DNA from 3 places in the Ectobacillus soli genome. Region 2 is predicted to be linked to each of the others. Evidence: predicted binding sites of a transcription regulator. Region 2 holds the regulator's gene; each other region holds the start of a gene.
What was found. The regulator Rex, encoded in region 2, represses fermentation and respiration genes when NADH is low (regulators of the CRP and FNR family bind a similar motif). The targets are predictions, from matches to a motif close to TTGTGAAATATTTCACAA.
Positions count from the first base shown of each region.

Region 1: the regulator Rex is predicted to act here: its motif matches at 3,167-3,184, upstream of pflB (formate C-acetyltransferase).
Region 3: the regulator Rex is predicted to act here: its motif matches at 2,732-2,749, upstream of scfA (six-cysteine ranthipeptide SCIFF).

Region 1 covers NZ_JBGJZM010000003.1:205,406-211,095, reverse strand. The annotation lists gene pflA (pyruvate formate-lyase-activating protein) at 54-794, opposite strand; gene pflB (formate C-acetyltransferase) at 809-3,058, opposite strand; gene ACAN53_RS15505 (SH3 domain-containing protein) at 3,239-4,477, opposite strand; partial or broken gene pyk (pyruvate kinase) at 4,725-5,690, shown strand, end outside.
Region 2 covers NZ_JBGJZM010000008.1:5,977-11,666, reverse strand. The annotation lists gene groL (chaperonin GroEL) at 222-1,853, opposite strand; gene groES (co-chaperone GroES) at 1,895-2,179, opposite strand; gene ACAN53_RS17775 (CPBP family intramembrane glutamic endopeptidase) at 2,527-3,255, shown strand; gene ACAN53_RS17770 (YdiK family protein) at 3,258-3,452, shown strand; gene ACAN53_RS17765 (redox-sensing transcriptional repressor Rex) at 3,531-4,157, opposite strand; gene ACAN53_RS17760 (ABC-F family ATP-binding cassette domain-containing protein) at 4,375-5,690, shown strand, end outside.
Region 3 covers NZ_JBGJZM010000005.1:86,573-92,262, forward strand. The annotation lists gene ACAN53_RS16890 (ABC transporter permease) at 1-298, opposite strand, end outside; gene ACAN53_RS16895 (TetR/AcrR family transcriptional regulator) at 397-972, opposite strand; gene ACAN53_RS16900 (heme oxygenase) at 1,171-1,500, shown strand; gene ACAN53_RS16905 (MerR family transcriptional regulator) at 1,645-2,412, opposite strand; gene scfA (six-cysteine ranthipeptide SCIFF) at 2,800-2,949, shown strand; gene scfB (thioether cross-link-forming SCIFF peptide maturase) at 3,021-4,418, shown strand; gene ACAN53_RS16920 (MFS transporter) at 4,562-5,690, opposite strand, start outside.

The DNA of each region.
Region 1 (5,690 bases), on a different contig from region 2:
AGAAAAGCAGGCAAGCTAGTTTCACAGCCTGCATTCTTCCTCACAAGAAAAACCTAATTCAAAAGAATTAGGTTTTCTGTTAGAATTTTTCTCGCACGAGTAACACATTCTTCTGAAGGTGGTTCAATTCCGTTTAGTGGGTACGATAAACCTAGTGCTTTCCACTTATATACGCCAAGTTTATGATATGGCAATACCTCAACCTTCTTTATATTTGTTAGGGTTGTGAGAAAAGTAGCTAGATTACGCAGATTTTCTTCACCATCCGTAATCGTAGGGACGAGGACATGCCGAATCCATACAGGCTTTCTTCTCTGTGACAAATAACGAGCAAAGGATAAGATATGTTCATTTGGTTTTCCCGTAAGCTTACGATGGCTACGGGAATCAATGTGTTTAATGTCAAGTAACAATAAATCGGTATAGTTCATTAATTCTCCGAGCTTTTCTTGAAATGGCATCTCTTCACTATAGCATCCACCGGAAGTATCAATCGCTGTATGGATGCCGAGCCCCTTACATTGTTTAAATAACTCTATTAAGAAATCCAGCTGCAAAAGGGGCTCCCCACCGCTAACGGTTATGCCGCCTTTCGTTAGGAATGGTAAATAACATTTCACATCTTCAATTATTTCTTCCACAGATATTTCTTTACCGGCTCCTATTTCCCATGTATCGGCATTATGGCAATATTGACAGCGCAGCAAACATCCTTGCAGAAAAATCACATAGCGTATGCCTGGACCATCAACGGTACCGCATGATTCTATAGAATGAATGCGCCCTTTCATCATATACGCCCCTTTCGTTACATGGATTCGTGCATTGTACGATTGATTACTTCTATTTGCTGTTCGCGTGTTAATTTAATAAAGTTAACTGCATAGCCAGATACACGTATCGTTAGCTGTGGATATTTTTCTGGATGATCCATGGCATCAAGAAGTGTTTCTCTATTAAATACATTAACATTTAAGTGATGACCTTCTTTTCTTGCATAACCATCTAACATGGTTACTAGATTTTCAATTTGCGTACTTTCTTCTTTTCCAAGTGCCTTAGGAATAATTGAAAATGTATTGGATATTCCGTCCAAGGCATGATGATAAGGAAGCTTGGCAACGGAAAGTAAGGATGCCAGTGCGCCCTTCGTATCTCGGCCATGCATTGGATTTGCACCTGGTGCAAATGCTTCACCCATACGACGACCATCAGGAGTATTTCCTGTTTTTTTACCATATACAACATTTGACGTAATGGTCAAAATCGACATGGTTGGAACAGAGTCTCGATATGTCTTTTGTTTACGAAGCTTCTTCATAAAGCGCTCTACGATATCAATTGCAATACTATCCACACGATCATCATTATTACCGTATTTAGGAAATTCTCCTTCAATTGCAAAATCCACAGCAATGCCATTCTCGTCGCGAATTGGCATCACTTTTGCATATTTAATCGCACTTAGAGAATCTGCTACAACAGATAGACCTGCAATTCCTGTTGCCATTGTGCGAATAATGTCTGTGTCATGTAGAGCCATTTCAATCCGTTCATAGCTATATTTATCGTGCATGTAATGAATAACATTTAATGTGTTGATATATAATTCTGCTAGCCAATCCATCATCGTGTCAAACTTCTTCATTACCTCTTCGTATTGCAGTACTTCTGCCGTAATCGGTGCATATTCTGGTCCAATTTGTTGTTTTAGTTTTTCATCTTTCCCACCATTAATGGCATATAAAAGTGCTTTCGCTAAATTCGCACGTGCCCCGAAAAATTGCATTTGCTTTCCAATTCGCATAGCGGATACGCAGCAGGCAATCCCGTAATCATCACCATATTCAGCACGCATTACATCATCATTTTCATACTGGATGGCTGATGTCTTGATGGACATCTGAGCACAATAGTTTTTAAATGCTTGCGGTAATTTTGTAGACCAAAGCACCGTCAAGTTAGGTTCCGGAGCAGGTCCTAAGTTCGTTAATGTATGGAGAAAACGGAATGAGTTTTTCGTAACAAGTGGACGTCCATCTAAAGCAACACCGCCAATGGATTCTGTAACCCAAGTTGGATCACCTGAAAATAGTTCATTATAATCGGGTGTTCTTGCAAATTTCACAAGACGAAGCTTCATAATGAAATGATCGACTAGCTCTTGTGCTGCTTCTTCTGTTAATGTTCCGTTTTGTAAATCACGTTCTACATAGATATCAAGGAATGTTGACGTACGTCCTAAGCTCATAGCAGCCCCGTTTTGCTCTTTAATAGCAGCAAGATACGCAAAGTATAGCCATTGAAAAGCCTCACGAGCAGTAGTCGCAGGTTTTGAAATATCAAATCCATAGGAAGCTGCCATTTTCTTAAGTTCTGACAGAGCCCGATACTGTTCAGCTATTTCCTCGCGAAGACGAATAACTTCCTCACTCATTGTTTTCGATGTATTTTCGAAATCATTTTTCTTCTCTTCCATCAGACGATCTACACCATACAATGCAACGCGGCGATAATCACCGATAATACGTCCACGTCCATACGCATCTGGTAATCCTGTAATAATAGCTGATTTTCGCGCTGCCTTCATTTCAGCTGTATATACATCAAATACGCCTTGATTATGAGTCTTTCGCCAATCTCGAAAAATTTGACTTATATCCTCTCTCACTTTAAAGCCATATGATTCGCATGCTTGCTCTGCCATACGAATACCGCCAAACGGTTGGAGAGAGCGCTTACATGGTTCATCAGTTTGAAATCCAACAATCGTTTCTAATTCCTTATTTAAATAACCAGGTTTATGCGAGATAATCGTTGATACGATCTCAGTATCCATATTTAAGACGCCTTCACTTAGTCTTTCTAATTGAGTAAGCCCCAATACTTGCGCCCACAACGTTTTCGTTGCATCGGTAGCTTCTGTTAGGAATGATTCATCCCCGTTGTAGCCATTCATATTTTGTAATATAAAATCACGGACATTAATTTCACGTTTCCAAGTTGCACCTTTAAAGTTTTGCCAAGCATCTTGTACTTTTTCTATCAATTGAGTCATCTGAATCTCCTCCATTCCATTCATAAGGGACAAGACTTTTGATATAACAAGTTTCATTATAAGCATACTATTTGAAGCAAAGTAATTACACTCTTAGATGTGACACATTTGTGAATGATTTCACAAATGAATGTCCATCTTTAAAACGAGAAAGATGCACCAAAGGCGCATCTTTCTCGTTTAATTTGACTGAAAGCTAACATATCTCGGATTTGCATTAATCCATTCATTTCCTCCTACGTTGTACCAGCCATTTTGCTCACTAAATACAATATACTTTTCTCCCTTTTTCACTGTTTTAACAATTCTTCCTGTCATATTTGGCGTTGCTCGTACATTAAGATTACGGACAAGAATCGTTGCTATCCCAGTCACATTGGGTTGAGATGCACTCGTACCACTAGGAACGAATGAAACATAGGCGCTATTAGCACTGATCCATTCATTTCCTCCTACGTTGTACCAACCGTTTTGTTCATAATATACTTGATAGGCTTCTCCTTTATATACAACCTTCACGATACTACCATTTATGCTAGGGGCTGAACGAACATTTAACGCATCAGCAAGGATTGTGGCAATGCCGGAAGTAACCTGTGCTGGAGGTGGAATAGTTTGTCCATTAGGTGTAAACGTAACGTATTGAGGCTTTGCACTAATCCACTCATTTCCACCTACGTTATACCAGCCATTTTGTTCGCTATATACGATATAGGCTCCTCCCTTATTCACCACTTTCACAATGGAGCCATTTAAGCTCGGCTCGGTGCGAACATTTAATGAATCAACTAAAACCGTGGCAATTCCTATTCCATTTGGAGATGGCTGCGGTACTGGTTCGGGACTATCGCCTTCGCTTGATGCGTTAAATTCATTCACAACGTCTTGTACTAAATTAGAAAAAGTACGTCCTGTATACCGCAATGCGTTCGACGGATCCTCTCTTCTCGACGGGTCAAGTTCTTCATGTCCTATAATACTAGTGCTAGGGTCTAACCCAAATCGATAGCAGATATATGCAAGAACCCACACGTAACGCTTGTAAGCCTCCTCGTTATCGATTGACCCATTATCTGAAAAGCAAAGTTCCACTCCAATTGCTGCATCATTTGCATCCACACCAAAGCGCTCATTATCACCCGTTACTTCATAGCGCACATGCCACGCTTTTTCCGGTGCATTAGTCAAAGCCGGAATACATTCTATGATTTGTTTATCATCTACAAATAAATGAGCAGAGGCACTTATTTCATTGCGAGAACTTTCATAGTAGCTTACATTTTCTGCTGCAGTTGAATTCGTATTTCCTGTATCGTGCGCGACAATAAATACAACTTTTTGAATTAAGAGGCCTGATCTTCGTAAACTAGGTGACGTTAAATACTGAGGAATCACATCATACTTCATTGAAAAGCCCATTTTTTCTCCTCCTTACTAGTAGTTAAAGCATGTACATGCTTTCATACTAGAAATAAAGTACAACTCATGAAATTGGGAAAGAATATTATTTTCCCACTAGCAGTATATTCAAACTTTATTTAATATCTAATACCCCCTTTGAAAAGGGACACTATATGACGCCTTTTTTTATAACGTTATCCTTTTTTGGATAGCTACGCAGTATTTGTCCCAAACTAACCGTATTCCATACTAAGGAGTGATGAGTATGCGTAAAACCAAAATTGTTTGTACGATTGGACCAGCTAGTAGCAGCTTAGAAAAATTGAAAGAGTTGATCCAAGCTGGCATGAATGTGGCACGTCTAAATTTTTCCCATGGTACTTATGAAGAGCATCGTGCACGTATTGAAATGATCCGTCTTGCTTCGTTACAAACCGGAATTACGGTTGCCATTTTATTAGATATCAAAGGACCAAAAATTCGAACACACGAGTTTGCTGGGGGCGAAGCGCGGTTAGAGGATGGTTCAACTGTTATTGTTTCTATGACTAAGGTGCTAGGCACAGCAGAGCATTTTTCTATTACATACGAAGGACTATATGATGATGTAGCAATCGGCTCCCGCCTTCTACTCGACGATGGATTATTAGAATTAGAAGTAGTTGACAAGAGAAACCAAGAACTACAAACAACCGTCATTCACGGCGGAATCTTGAAAGATCATAAAGGCATGAATGTTCCAGATATAGACATCCGTCTTCCCGGTGTAACGGAAAAAGATATGCAAGACATTCTATTTGGTATCTCTCAGCATGTAGATTTCATTGCAGCTTCTTATATTCGAGATGCCTCAGATGTTCTAAATATTAAGCATATTTTACAAGAACATCAGGCACCTAACATTCGTGTTATTCCAAAAATAGAAAATAAGCAAGGGGTGCAGCATATCGACTCTATTCTAGACGTTGCTGACGGGTTGATGGTTGCTAGAGGAGATATGGGTATCCAAATGCCCGCAGAAGAAGTACCACTTATACAGAAGATGTTAATTCAAAAGTGTAACGCTGTCGGCAAACCTGTTATAGTAGCTACACAAATGCTAGACTCCATGCAAAAGAATCCTAGACCAACGCGGGCAGAAGCATCTGATGTGGCAAATGCAGTTCTTGATGGTAGTGATGCGATTATGCTCTCTGGTGAAACTGCGGTGGGACTCTATCCAGTTGAATCT
Region 2 (5,690 bases):
CCGCTCTCGTGGGACTTGCACGTTTCCAGCGATTTTCGGTATGCACACCCCTGATGAGTTTTGCGCCACCCCTTGACCGCTGAAAAAGAAAAGAAGCTTCCCACAAGTTTGCGCAACTCATGAGAAACCTCTAATTTTAGGAGAGAAATGTTAGCAAAATGTTAGCATTTCTCTCTCATCTTACTTAAAAACTCTTATATATCAAGGGGTAAAGCGGCTTATTACATCATGCCGCCCATTCCACCCATGCCGCCCATGTCAGGCATTGCAGGAGCGCCAGCTGGTTCTGGTTTGTCAGCTACAACTGCTTCAGTTGTTAAGAACATAGCTGCAACAGATGCTGCGTTTTGAAGAGCAGAACGTGTAACCTTAGTAGGATCCACGATACCGGCTTCAAGCATGTTTACCCATTCGCCAGTAGCAGCGTTGAAGCCTCTGCCTACTGCTTCGTTTTTCAAGCGTTCTACAACTACAGAGCCTTCAAGACCTGCATTGATTGCGATTTGACGAACTGGTTCTTCTAATGCACGAAGAACGATGTTAACGCCTGTTGCTTCGTCGCCAGCTGCATCGATAGAAGCTACTTTCGTGTAGATGTTCATTAATGCAGTACCACCACCTGCTACGATACCTTCTTCAACAGCAGCACGTGTAGAGTTTAATGCATCTTCAATGCGAAGCTTACGTTCTTTTAATTCTGTTTCAGTAGCAGCACCTACTTTAATAACTGCCACGCCGCCAGCTAATTTCGCTAAGCGTTCTTGTAATTTTTCACGGTCGAATTCAGAAGTCGTTTCTTCTAATTGAGCGCGGATTTGACCGATGCGAGCATTGATTTGATCAGTGCTTCCTGATCCTTCTACGATCGTTGTGTTTTCTTTTGTTACTACGATTTTCACAGCTTTACCAAGAGATTCAACAGTTGCAGATTTAAGGTCGCGACCTAGTTCTTCTGTAATTACTTCGCCGCCAGTTAAAATAGCGATATCTTCTAGCATTGCTTTACGACGATCACCAAAGCCTGGAGCCTTAACTGCAACTACATTGAAAGTACCGCGAAGTTTGTTCACAACAAGTGTTGCTAATGCTTCACCTTCAACATCTTCAGCAATGATTAATAAAGGACGACCTTGTTGTACCACTTGTTCTAACACAGGAAGAATTTCTTGAATGTTAGAAACTTTTTTATCTGTGATCAGAATATAAGGATTGTCAAGAACAGCTTCCATTTTATCAGAATCTGTGATCATGTAAGGTGATGCATAACCACGATCAAATTGCATACCTTCTACTACGTCAAGTTCAGTAGTGAAACCTTTTGATTCTTCAAGAGTGATAACGCCGTCGTTACCGACACGTTCCATTGCTTCTGCAATCAATTCGCCTACTTCTTCATCAGCAGATGAAATCGCAGCAACTTGTGCAATAGAAGCTTTACCTTCGATTGGTTTTGAAATAACTTTTAATTCTGCAATTGCTGATACAACTGCTTTTTCGATACCTTTGCGAATACCCATAGGGTTTGCACCGGCAGTAACGTTCTTTAAGCCTTCACGAATCATTGCTTGCGCAAGAACCGTTGCAGTTGTTGTACCGTCACCAGCTACATCGTTTGTTTTGCTAGCTACTTCAGCAACCAATTTTGCACCCATGTTTTCAAATGCATCTTCTAATTCGATTTCCTTTGCGATCGTTACACCGTCATTTGTAATAAGCGGAGAACCGAATTTCTTTTCTAATACTACGTTACGTCCCTTAGGTCCAAGCGTAACTTTTACTGCGTTTGCAAGAGTATCTACACCGCGAAGCATTGCACGACGTGCTTCTTCACTAAATTTAATATCTTTTGCCATTTTTACGTACCTCCCTATTTTTTAAAAATAAGATGTATAAATTAACCGATTACAGCTAAAATGTCACTTTCGCGTAAAATTAAGTATTCTGCACCTTCGTATTTAACTTCTGTACCACTATATTTTGAGAAGATAATACGATCACCTACAGCTACTTCCAAAGCTACAGTCGCTCCGTTTTCAAGCACTCGACCTGTTCCAACTGCTACAATCTTGCCTTCTTGTGGCTTTTCTTTTGCAGAGTCTGGTAACACAATACCACTAGCAGTTTTTTCTTCTGCTTCAACAAGTTCAATTACTACGCGATCACCTAATGGCTTTAGCATGAAAATAACCTCCTCAATTCATATGTAAGTTTTCTATTTATTAGCACTCATCTCAATTGAGTGCTAACACACCTTTTATAATAATGAATCTCTATTTCTTTTGCAAGTATAAACCATAAATTTTCATAAATTTTCCCATATAATCCCATAAATAGTCGTCTCATACTGGAACAGTATACCCACTTCTTCTGAAAACATTCTTTCAGTAATTCTTATAAAATTGTATGATACAATAAAGTGAAACTTCGCTCGTTTGTTTGAAAAAGGACCACTTAGTTCTTTTCTCTCTTAAACGTGGATTTCCTTTTTTACGAATGTAAATTTATATAGAAAAGGAGACATGACAATTGAATACTAAATATTGGTGGATTATTATCACATATATTGTCATGCAAATTTCCAGTTTAGTTGGCGTTCCTCTTTTATTAAAAACTGGACTATACATTACTTATACTAGGAATATGCAAATTGAAATGGCTTCCGCGCACTGGGCAATTATTAGCTTTGTAGTCGCTCTCATTATCACCTTGCTGCTTCTTCGACATGATGATGATCCACTAGCTCGTGGTAAGATGGGACTTATGTACACGATTCTATGGATGTTTCTTGGTGTGTTTCTGGCTATGTTTGCTCAAGCAATTGCAGCAAACATCGAAATGCGTCTATTTGGTATTAACCCCGGCTCTGAGAATACACAAAGGCTCGTAGATATAGCTAAAGTTGCTCCTCTGTTCATATTAGTTACATCTATTTTCGGCCCGATTCTTGAAGAAATTGTGTTTCGAAAGATTTTCTTTGGTTCCCTTTATAAGCGTTTTAATTTTTTTGTTGCCGCCATTATAAGCTCGCTCATATTTGCAACGGTTCACTTCGATTTTAGTCATATCTTGATTTACACATCTATGGGTATTGTTTTTTCCTTTTTATACGTACATACGAAGCGGATTATAGTTCCCATTGTTGCACATGTTATGATGAATACAATCGTGATTTTGGTGAACCTTGGATTAAGCAACAATATGGATAAGATCATGCGACAAGCTGAAAATTTGCACACAATTATTGGAGGATTTTAAAAATGCGTAGAAATTCACCTATGCTTATGGCAACTCTATATTTAATACTAGGCGCTATTTTCACGTATTTGGCTATAACGAGCGTGGAAACTACGATATGGAATATTTACACACTCTTACTGATTTTTATGGCTACCTTTGATTTCGGTCTTGCCATTCGCCTCATTCTACTTAAATGGAAAGCAAGAAACCATTAAGCAACATAGGTAAAAAAATGGACCACAGTCTGGTCCATTTTTTCATACTTCGCATTTCTTATGTAAGTGAATTTCTTACTATTTCGGATAATGTTTCAGAAAATAAACGAGCGTTTGTAATTCAACTGATAAATCAATATGATGAATACGAATATGTTCTGGCACATTAATACGTGCTGGTGTGAAATTTAAGATTCCTTCTATGCCCGTCTGTGACAATCGATCTGTAACAGACTGTGCTACGGCTGCCGGTACTGTTAGTATTGCTACTTTTACATCCGCCATCCGTTGTTCCATTTCACTTAGATGATAAACTGGAACTTCTCCTATAAACTGTCCGACCTTCTTCTCATCTACATCAAAAGCCATTTCAATTTTTGTGTTATTATTTTTCATGAAATTATAGTGTAAGAAAGCGGTTCCTAAATTTCCAACGCCAATTAATGCTACTTGAATTAAATCATCTTGATCAAGAGTTTGGCTGAAAAATGATAATAAATAGTTTACATTGTAACCGTACCCTTTTTTGCCTAGTGCTCCAAAGTACGAAAAATCTCTGCGAATGGTAGCCGAATCAACTTTTACGGCTTCACTGAGCTCCGCTGAGGAAACACGTTGTTTTCCTGAAAGTGATAAATTTTTAATAAAACGATAATACAAGGGTAGTCGTTTCGCAGTTGCCTGCGGTATTTTAGGCTGTTCCATCATATCCCCCTCTCTTTCCGATTTCTGTTTACCCCATAGGGAAATTTGACCTTTATTAACAGAATGTACGTTGAAAGTTTATTGGTGTAAAGCTTTCCTTGTATAATAGAGAGAGACCATTGTCTCCTTATTAAACTATACACCATTTCTAATGATGTTGAAAAACATTAGTTTTTTATAAATATACAGTAGACTAACTAATTTGAGGTGAAACACGTTGATTTTATTACAGGTAAATGGATTGACAAAGCTTTTTGGGGCTGATGTCATTTTATCCAATATAAAACTAGAAGTACAATCCCGAGAACGCGTTGCACTCGTAGGGCGTAACGGTGCAGGTAAATCGACTTTACTACGAATTATTGCAGGTGAAATGTCGTATGAATCGGGTGACATTATTAAACCAAAAGACGTTACCATTGGTTACTTAGCACAAAATACCGGCTTAGAAACCTCATTAACGATTGGCGAAGAAATGCTCTCCGTATTTCGGGAACTGCAAGAAATGGAGCGGGACCTACGAAATATGGAGCAGGAAATGGGAAAAGAAGAAGTATTCAGTAATGAAACTCGTTATGAAAAGGTTCTAGCGGAGTACGATAGACTCCAACAATTATATAGTGATCAAGGTGGCTATCAATACGAAGCCGATATTCGCTCTGTTCTCAGTGGATTAGGGTTTCCCACCGAAACACACAAGATGCAAATTTCAATGCTAAGCGGTGGTCAGAAAACACGCCTTGCACTAGGGAAGCTGTTGCTTACAAAGCCTGATCTTCTCATTCTAGATGAACCAACCAATCATTTGGATATCGAAACCCTTACATGGCTAGAACAATATTTACAAAGTTATTCAGGTGCCATCCTCATCGTATCGCATGACCGATACTTTTTAGATCGCATCGTAACCCAAGTATATGAAATATCTAATACACAAAGCAAACGCTTTACCGGAAACTATAGTAAATATTTAGAGCAAAAGGCCGAGTGGTATGAGCAAGAAATGAAGCGCTACGAAAAGCAACAAGACGAGGTTGCAAAGCTACAAGACTTTGTACAGCGTAACATCGCAAGAGCGTCTACCACAAAACGTGCGCAAAGTCGGCGTAAACAATTAGAACGCATGGAGCTCATGACGCGGCCAGCTGATGATGAAAAATCCGCTTCCTTTCATTTTGAAATCGAGCGTCAAAGTGGAAATGATGTACTGCACGTACAAGATGTAGCTGTCGGATATGAAGGAAACCCAATTATTACTCATGTAAATATGCACCTATCACGTGGTGACAGTGTCGCCCTTGTCGGTCCAAACGGCATAGGTAAATCAACCTTATTAAAAGCTATGGTTCATCAGTTAGACATTCTAAAAGGCTCTATTACCTTTGGCTCTAATGTCACAATTGGTTACTATGATCAGCAGCAAGCTATTCTCACTTCCTCCAAGCGCGTGTTAAATGAGCTATGGGACGAGTTTCCTATGCAGCCTGAAAAAGAAATACGAACCATTCTCGGAAATTTTCTCTTCTCTGGAGA
Region 3 (5,690 bases), on a different contig from region 2:
CTTTCGAAATAGCACCCATTGCAGCACCAAAGGCGGCTACATCTTTCACATTATCTTGTTTCTTTATATCTTGCGCTAACGATTCAGAAAGAAGGGATTTACTAAAGGTAGCACCTGCTCCCTTTTGATATACAACATAATCCGCATTCATATTTTTGACGCTTGCCGCACTTAATGTGGATAGACCATTCCCAAGCCCGGAAAGAATGAATACAAGCCATGCAATGAGAACAATAATAAAACCAATCATGAAATAGCGTAGTTTCGAACGCTGCATTTCTTTCCAACCTAAAAACATCGAATCTCCTCCTTTTTTAAAAGTTACACATCCGTCACTTTTGGTAAAAAAAAGTTTCACGCATACATGAGTATACACATAAGTTACACATCTGTCACCTATTGTTTATTGGAAATCCCATGGAGAATCATTTGTTTTACTGCCTGCATAAACGTATCAGCTGGTACACCGGTATGATTTGGTATATCAATGGTTTGAAAGATAAATCCAATGATCATTTCATTCGAAAGAGAATCAACGAGAAACCCTTCTTTCTTCCCGCGTTCGATTATCCCTTGCAAAGGACGATACATCCCAAAATGCAATTGCTCCAATTTCTCTTTCTTTTTGATGATAGTATTCATTCCCCTACTATCAATCTGACTCGCTGCCCCAAGCATTTGGTGAAGATCTTTGTATTGAAAGATCTTATGAATGAGCTGATCCAACTGCTCTATAAAAGTAGCCTCCGAATCAATCCTTCCGATTTCCTCAACTATTTCATTCATTTCTTCCAGCATGAAATCCATAATCAGTTCTTCTTTGTTCGTATAATATTTATAAATAGCTGCACGTGAAACAGCCATACTTTCTGCCAATAAACTAATGGTAAATCCTTCATAGCCAACCTTAAGAAGTAGTTGCTTCGTCAATGTGAATATCTCTTTCGTTGTAAACTTTCGCTCCCTAGCCACTTCACTCACCCCTCATCCTTACACAGTGCCTTCATTTTACACCTTGCTTTCATCAAAATACTAGCACTTTTGTACAGAATAAAAATACAGCACAGGCGTGAGGTTACAGTTTTGTAACTATTACGTGAAACATGTTACCATAAGGAAGAATAGTACGATTTATAGCTATAAAAATTTTGTAAAAAGGGGCGCTCGTATATGTATATCGTCACAAATCGCATTAAAGTAAAAAAAGGATTTGCTGAAAGAATGGCACCTAATTTTACACGTCCAGGTGTTCTAGAAACATTCGAAGGATTTCTAAAAGTAGAAGTTGCGGTATGTAAAGATTTTGAAGAATATGATGAAATGAGTGTAAACATGTACTGGGATACACTTGAACATTTCCGCGTGTGGCGTGAAAGCGATGCATTCAAAGCAGCACATAGCCGTCCAGCCAAAGACAGTGGCAGCACGCAAGCAGAATCACCGCTACTCGGTAGCCAAATCGTTATCGCTGAAGTAGTAGCAGCGCTTCAAGGTAAGTAACAGTAAAAACAAGAAGGAGGGCTCATCCCTCTTTTTTTATTCTCGCTTTCGTTCCTATACTACCGCCTTTTCCACCTCCCCAAGCACACTCCCTTCTCACCCATCAAAAAAGGCGCTCACTTTTCCCTGAGCACCTTCCCATCTTTATTTCGTTTTCATCCCAGTATAAATCCATACCGCGTCGCGCAAAAACTGCGCAGCGCCTTTATGCGTTTTCTCATAATACGCAGTAAATCGTTCGTCGTCGACATACATCTGTGCGACACCTGCATGTGCTTCCTTCGTATACTGATTCCAGAAATAACAGAGCCACTGCCGGTGCAAATCAGCTGCCTGCTGCGCCAATTCGCCGGCAGGATCACCGGTAACAAATGCTTTGTTCAGTACCTCCAAAACCTGCCCCCCAAGATTTTCAGCCTCTCGGTATTTCTCCTCTGACATCCCTTTTATCTTTTCGTTCGAACGACTAACTTGTTCGTCCCCATATTTCTCTCTTACTTCCTTGCCATACTTCTTTTCGTTCTCATCTATTAGCTGTTGTTTAAATCCTTCAAACTTTTCACGATCACTCATCATTATTCTCCCTTCTCTTACCGCTAACGTCTTCTCTACATTCGTAAGCAAAACGTCTAGCTGTTTTCGCTTTGTCAGAAGCCTTTCACGATGCTCTTCCAATGCTTTTCTGTCATCGAAGGCAGGAGAAAATATGATATTCTTAATCGTTTCCAAATCCACATCAAGCTCGCGGTAAAATAATATTTGTTGCAACTGATCTACTTCCACCTGACTATAAATCCGGTACCCTGACGAATTGATTCTCGCCGGCTTGAGAATCCCAATTTCATCATAATATCGAAGCGTCCTGCTCGTAACCCCAGCTAGCTTTGCCAACATTTGCACCGTATACTCCATACCCTCATCTCCCTGACATCATGACTATAAACCTTTACGTAACGAGAATGTAAAGAGGGATTTTCATCATCATATACACTAGTATTGCTATTTGATTTTAAAAAATCAAACCATAAGAATGGAGGATAACGGAATCAACTCTCTCACGCTCCTAGAAACTATTTTCTTAAAATAGTAATTTTAACTATTTTCACTATGGCATAGTCATAAAACCGCCCTCATCTATTCTTGTTTGAATCTACTCAAATTTCCTTGATTTATAAGTCCCGTAAATAATTGACGGAACTTTAATGGATTGTTAAAATATCGATAGGAATAAATGTGAATCAATTCATATTTTATGGATTTTGTTTTTCTAATAAAATATTAAAAAGGAGGCTATTCATCTTGAAGAGAATTCTAACACTAAGCACTCGGAAGCTGAAGGAAACTGCAAAGCACGGCGGATGCGGAGCATGCCAAACATCTTGCCAGTCCGCTTGCAAAACGTCTTGCGGCGTTGCAAATCAAACGTGTGAAAACACACAGAACAGATAAGAAACAAAACAGATACCGCCCATGCTTCCATACAGATGGGCGGCAATTTTTTGGAGAGTTTGGTGATCAAAGTGATACATCAATATAAATTAAATGGATATAACATCGTGCTCGACACCTACAGCGGATCGGTGCATGTGGTCGACGACCTTGCCTACGAAATCATATCGCTTTATGAAAATATGCCTGCAGAATCAATCATGATTATGATGATGGACAAATATACATTTGATTCTAGCGTCACCGTGGAAGACATTCGTCAAACAATCGCAGATATTGCGGAACTAAAACTAGAGGGACAACTCTTTACTGAAGATGAGTTTAAGGACCTCTCCATAGATTTGCGAAATCGCCAAACGTATATAAAGGCGCTCTGCCTTAATGTTGCGCACACATGTAATCTATCCTGCGAATACTGCTTTGCCAGCCAAGGGAAATACAACGGAGACAGAGCCATCATGAGCTATGAGATTGGACAAAGGGCTATCGATTACTTATTAGACAATTCGGGCCATCACCGAAACCTCGACATCGACTTCTTCGGGGGCGAGCCACTCATGGCCTGGAAGGTTGTCAAACAAATTGTCGCTTACGCAAGAAGCAAAGAAAAAGAGTACAAAAAGACATTCCGCTTCACTTTCACAACAAACGGAATGCTACTCGATGACGAAGTTACTGAATTCTTAAATCAAGAAATGTACAATGTCGTACTTAGCCTTGACGGAAGAAGAGAGGTCCATGACCTACTTCGTAAAACCGTGAACGGAAAAGGAAGCTACGATCATATCGTTCCCAAGTTCCAAAGCTTTATTGAAAAGCGCGGAGACAAAGAATATTACGTACGTGGAACCTACACCGGTAACAACGTTGACTTTACCAATGACATCTTTCATATCGCTGACCTTGGCTTTGACAAGCTCTCCATGGAACCGGTCATCTGTCATCCAAAGGAACCGTATGCACTCACCGAGAAGGACCTCCCTGAGATCTACAACCAATATGAAATTCTCGCCAAGGAAATGCTCACACGCGGTGAAAACGGAAATGGCTTCACCTTCTACCATTACATGCTTGACCTATCCGAAGGCCCTTGCATCCAAAAGAGAATTTCAGGTTGCGGATCCGGAACCGAATATCTCGCTGTCACACCATGGGGCGAGCTCTTCCCTTGCCACCAGTTTGTCGGTGATGCAGCATACAGCATGGGAAACATCTGGGACGGAATCACAAAACCAGACATTCAAGCCCAATTCAAAGAAAGTAACTGCTACTCAAAACCAGAATGTCAGAACTGCTGGGCAAAGCTCTACTGCAGCGGCGGTTGCCCGGCCAACGCACTACACGCAACCGGCTCCCTAAATGGAACGTACGACTTCAGCTGCGACATCTTCCGCAAACGAATCGAATGCTCGATGATGTTGAAGGTTGCTGAATCTATAAAAGAGATGGAAACGGATGAGCAAGCTTAATACAAACATATGAATTCTATGAAACCTTACCGCAAACCCCGGGTAAGGTTTTATTTGGATCATAGCTACTACATCACAAAAAAGAACAGCCTCAAAAATAGAGTGAGCTGTTCCCGCCAGAAAAAACATGATATAAAATTCGATTAAGCGACCTTCTTGCTTACCCCGCCCTTTTGTCTTGTTTCTGGGAAGGTAGCTGCCATAAAGATATATATAGTAGAAAAAGCAATAAAGAAAATCATAGATGGTACGTAGCCTGCGCTACCTAGAATGTAACTCCAAATGATTGTCGCGATTGTTTGCCCTGCATAAGCAAGTGCCCAGAATAAACCGAACATAATCGTCAATCTTTGCGGTGTCATTCCTTTTAATTCGTGCGGAAGATTCAAAAAGATTGGGTACTGAATGTACATGAAAAATCCAGACAAAGCAATTAAAATGTAAGAAAGAGATGGAATGGAACTTGCAAACACTAAAGCAAGAGCAAATGTTCCAACCATTCCAATTCCGGATAATATAAGAATTGGCTTTCTCGGCATATCTCTATTTCCAATCGCAATCCCAGCAAATGTTCCGATAATCCCAAATCCTGAAATCAATAAGTTTGTAACAGAACCATTTAATAAGGTATATTGCTCAAAAACCGTTTTGAAACTTACAAGTGATAAAACATATAAGGTTAAGAAAGAAGCAAATGCTAGACCATAACGCCATAAGAACCCATCCTTAATCGCATCCTTATAACCGTATGACTCAGCTTGTCCATCATTATTATCTTGTGTTTCAAAGCTTTCTGCCTTCCAAAGCCAAGCAACGAACATCACAATCGTCAAAGCAGCAAAGCATGTTAATGTGAAACGCCAGTTGGAAACCATTTGTTTAGAAAAAAGTGTAAATAAGATAGCTACAATAAATGCACCCGAATTATAGGAAACCGTATTCGCTGCATTAATACGTAGCTTTACCTTTGAGTTTGTTACATAGTGAGCAACTACAGGGTTCATATAAACGATAACCATAGAGCCGCCTACAGCCATTACCATTCTTGCTACCGTATACGCCCAGTAGTTAGGCAGATAAATTGCAACAATCCCCATCATTAATAGTCCAATTGCCGTACCAGCGGCTTTCTTAGGTCCTAATTTCATTAGCACAACCGCTGCTAATATGTTGGCAAACACACGAGCTGTTGTAATCGAATAATTCACCAATTGAGAAATAACAGGACTTACTGGACCGCCAAAGAAGAATTTTGTAATTTGCGGTGTCAAA